DNA from 2 places in the Salipiger sp. ABF4_146 genome. Region 2 is predicted to be linked to the other one. Evidence: riboswitches for the same ligand, from Rfam matches in the RefSeq annotation. Region 2 holds a riboswitch; the other holds the start of a gene.
The links. A riboswitch is a leader RNA that binds a small molecule or an ion and turns the genes downstream of it on or off. The one in region 2 is predicted to bind thiamine pyrophosphate.

Region 1: another riboswitch for thiamine pyrophosphate. It lies ahead of thiB (thiamine ABC transporter substrate binding subunit); the one in region 2 lies ahead of thiC (phosphomethylpyrimidine synthase ThiC).

The regions. Positions count from the first base shown of each region.
Region 1 is NZ_JBSWYX010000002.1:494,178-496,377, reverse strand. It holds gene ACXAJT_RS05185 (thiamine/thiamine pyrophosphate ABC transporter permease ThiP) at 1-125, opposite strand, end outside; gene thiB (thiamine ABC transporter substrate binding subunit) at 101-1,081, opposite strand; TPP riboswitch at 1,132-1,238, opposite strand; gene aroC (chorismate synthase) at 1,378-2,200, shown strand, end outside.
Region 2 is NZ_JBSWYX010000007.1:193,287-195,486, reverse strand. It holds gene fabD (ACP S-malonyltransferase) at 1-816, shown strand, start outside; TPP riboswitch at 1,027-1,145, shown strand; gene thiC (phosphomethylpyrimidine synthase ThiC) at 1,274-2,200, shown strand, end outside.

The DNA of each region.
Region 1 (2,200 bases), on a different contig from region 2:
CCGGGGCCGAGCGTGCCCCAGCCACCGGCGCGCGAGAGCACCGCCGCCACCGGGCCGAGCACCAGTGCCAGCACCAGCCCGGCCGCGAGGAGCGCGGCGCTTATTGCGAGAGGCCGCGGCGCCATGCCTCGATAGCCTCGTCGCGCAGCGCGGCGGCCTCATCTTCGGAGTAGAACAGCACCTTGGTCGGCAGTTCGAGCTCCTTGAACCCCTCGGGCCATTCATCGTGCGGCAGCGCCGCAGGGAAGGACCAGTTGCCCGTGGCGATCATCTGCTGGAACTCGGGCGTCAAGATGAACTCCATGAACGCCTGCGCCAGTTCCGGCTGATCGGTGCTGGCGACCTTCGCGGCCAGCTCGACCATGAAGTAGTTCCCCTCGGGGAAAATCAGCGCCTTCTTGCTGCGGTCGTCCTCGGCGATGATGTGATAGGCAGGCGAAGTGGTATAGCTCAGCACCATGTCGGCCTCGCCATCGGTGAACAGCCCGTAGCTTTCGGACCAGCCCTTGGTGACGGTGAGAATCTTCGGTGCCAATTTACGCCATGCGTCCTCGGCCTCGTCGCCGAACACCGCGTGGATCCAGAGCGCCATGGCCAGACCGGAGATCGAGCTGCGCGGGTCCTGAATGACGATCTTCAGATCGTCTGGCGCCTCAAGCAACGCCTCGAAGCTTTGCGGCGGTTCGGGCAGGCGCGTGGTGTCGTAGATGAAGGCCGTCTCGCCGTAGTTGTAGGGAAGGAAGGTGTCGTCGGTCCATTCGATCGGCAAGGTGAGGGGCGAGAGGTCCACATTGTGCGGCGCGAAGAGGCCGCTTTCGCGGGCCTGCTTGGTCACGTCGGTGTTGAGACCAAAGACCACGTCGGCCTCGGTCCGTTCGCCCTCGAGCAACAGCCGTGGCAGCAGATCGCCGGGCTTGAACTGCAGGTCGCAATCGCAGCGCGCCTCGAACATCTCTTCGATCTTCGGGCCAGGGCCCCATTCCGAGACGACGTAATCGCCCGCGTAGACGGTCAGAACGTTCTCCTGCGCCAGCGCCGTGCTGGCAAAGAGACATCCCGCTGCAAAACTGATGGCCTTCATGGCATCCTCCAAATTTGCGGCGAGAGGGCAAGATGGGCCGGGGCGCGTGGGCCTTGGGCCATGACCTTCCCTCCGCCGGTGTTAACCGGGTCAGGTTCAACGGGTTCGCAGTGGCATCTCAGCCGGCGTGGATCGCGCGGCACCCCGAGGTAGCGCAAGACCTAGCGGCGGGCGGGGCGGCTGACAAGATGAATTCCTCGCCGCGGCGCGTCACGACAATTCCCTTGAGACAAGGGCCGTGCTGGCCTAACAGGCTGGGCGAGCAGAGAGCGCGGCGCGACACAGGAGACAAGCCCATGAGCCTCAATACCTTCGGCCATCTCTTTCGTGTGACGACCTGGGGCGAAAGCCACGGGCCGGCGCTTGGTGCCACGGTGGATGGCTGCCCGCCGGGGGTGCCGATCGACGAGGCGGCGCTGCAGCGTTGGCTCGACCTGCGCAAGCCGGGGCAGAACAAATACACCACGCAGCGGCGCGAGCCCGACGCGGTGAAGATCCTGTCGGGAGTGTTCGAGGGGCAGACCACGGGCACGCCGGTGCAGCTGATGATCGAGAACACCGACCAGCGATCGAAGGATTATTCCGAGATCGCGGCCAAGTTCCGGCCCGGCCATGCCGACATCACCTACTACCAGAAGTACGGCATCCGCGACTATCGTGGCGGCGGTCGCTCCTCGGCGCGGGAGACGGCGGCGCGGGTCGCCGCCGGCGGGCTGGCGCGGGCGGCGCTGGCAGAGTTGGCGCCCGGACTATCGATCACCGGCTTCATGGTGCAAATGGGGCCGCAGGGCATCGACCGTGACCGCTTTGACTGGGATGAGATCGCGCGCAACCCGTTCTGGTGCCCCGATGCGGAGGCTGCCGAGGGCTGGGCCGACTATCTGGACGGGCTGCGTAAGTCCGGGGACAGCGTCGGTGCGGTGATCGAGGTGGTGGCGCGCGGCGTGCCGGCAGGGCTGGGCGCGCCGATCTACGGTAAGCTCGACACCGACCTCGCTGCGGCGATGATGTCGATCAACGCGGTGAAGGGCGTGGAAATCGGCGAGGGTATGGCGGCGGCGGCGCTGACCGGCTCGGCCAATGCCGATGAGATCACCATGGGGCCGGACGGTCCGGTGT
Region 2 (2,200 bases):
GAGAGCCTTTCGGCGCTGATCTGGGACGGTGACATCGAAACGCTCACGCTCACCGAAAACGCCCAGCCGGCGCTGATGGCGACTTCGCTGGCGGCGATGCGCGCGCTCGAGGCGGAGGGCATCGAGATCACCGCCGCGGGCTATGTCGCCGGTCACTCGTTGGGCGAGTACTCGGCGCTGACCGCCGCCGGAGCGCTGAGCGTCGGCGATGCCGCCAAGCTTCTGCGCACCCGCGGCAAGGCCATGCAGCAGGCGGTGCCGGTGGGCGAGGGGGCGATGGCCGCCCTGTTGGGGCTCGATCTGGCCACCGCCCGCGCCGTCGCCGACGAGGCCGCGCAGGGCGAAGTCTGCGCCGCGGCCAATGACAACGACCCGTCGCAGGTGGTGATCTCGGGCAACAAGGCCGCGGTCGAACGGGCGGTGGATATCGCCAAGGAAAAAGGCGCCAAGCGCGCGCTGCTGCTGCCGGTGAGCGCGCCGTTCCACTGCGCGCTGATGGCCCCCGCCGCCGAGGTCATGGCCGAGGCGCTGGAGCAGGTGGAAATCACCGCTCCGAGCGTGCCGCTGGTGGCCAATGTGGTCGCCGAGGCGGTGACCGATCCCGCCCGCATCCGCGCGCTGCTGGTCGAGCAGGTCACCGGCTCGGTGCGCTGGCGCGAGTCGGTGGACTACATGGCCGCGCAGGGCGTCACCGAATTTTGGGAGATCGGCGCGGGCAAGGCGCTGTCGGGCATGGTGAAACGCATCCACCGTCCGGCCACGCTGCGCAACGTCGGCGCGCCGGATGACGTGAAGGCCGCGCTCGAAGCGGTCTGAGGCGCGCCTCAACTCTGCCAAGAGAAAACAGGGGGCGGTGCCATGTGGCGCCGCCCTTCTTGCATTCCGGGCGTGTGCATTCTGGTCGTATGCATTCTGGGCGTGGCATTGTCTTCATCTTTCCAAAAATACTCAACAACGCAGTGCCGCCCGCGCGCCGCTGGGCAGAGACCCTACCTTGACGCCCCGCCCGACTCGCCGCAGGGTGGCGCCACTCACCCGGGGGGTCCCGACAAGGGGCTGAGATTCTGCTGGCGTCCGCGCAGCGCAGTGACCCGACGAACCTGATCCAGTTCATACTGGCGTAGGGATGGTGCACTGGCGTTGCCGGGGGCTCTGTGCCCCGGACCATGCGGATAGGAAAAGCGGGGCACACCCGCGCCTTGGCCGCAGCGATGTCACCCCATTCACGCACGGAACTGGGTCTCCACCGCTTTGAGCTTGGAGGCTCCGACCGATGAAAGACCTCACTCCCACCGTCACATGCGGGCCGCTGCCCGCCTCTCGCCGCGTCTGGCACAAGGGCGAGCAGCATCCGCAGATCCGCGTGCCCATGCGCGAGATCGACCTGCACCCTTCGGCTGGCGAGCCGCCGGTCACCGTCTACGACAGCTCCGGCCCCTACACCGATCCCGCCGCCGAGATCGCCATCGACCGCGGTCTGCCGCGGCTGCGCGAAGAGTGGATCGTCGCCCGCGCCGATACCGAGAGCTACGACGGCCGCCATGTGAAGCCCGAAGACAACGGCTTTGCCGAAGGCGCCCGCGCCGTGCCCGAGTTTCCCGTCCGCCACGCGCCGCGCCGGGGCAGGGATGGCAAACCGGTCACCCAGATGGCCTATGCGCGCGCCGGCATCGTCACGCCGGAGATGGAGTATGTCGCCATCCGCGAAAACCTCGGGCGCAAGGCGGCCAAGGCGCAGCTGGTGCGCGATGGCCACGATTGGGGCGCGTCGATCCCAGACCACGTGACGCCCGAGTTCGTGCGCGACGAGATCGCCCGCGGCCGCGCCATCATCCCGGCCAACATCAACCATCCCGAGCTTGAGCCGATGGCCATCGGCCGCAACTTTCTGGTGAAGATCAACGCCAATATCGGCAACTCGGCGGTGACCTCCTCGATGGCGGAGGAGGTGGAGAAGATGGTCTGGGCGACGCGCTGGGGCGCGGACACGGTGATGGACCTGTCGACCGGGCGCAACATCCACAACATCCGCGACTGGATCCTGCGCAACAGCCCGGTGCCGATCGGCACGGTGCCGCTCTATCAGGCGCTGGAAAAGGTCGGTGGCATCGCCGAGGACCTGACATGGGAAGTGTTCCGCGACACGCTGATCGAGCAGGCCGAGCAGGGGGTGGATTACTTCACCATCCATGCCGGCGTG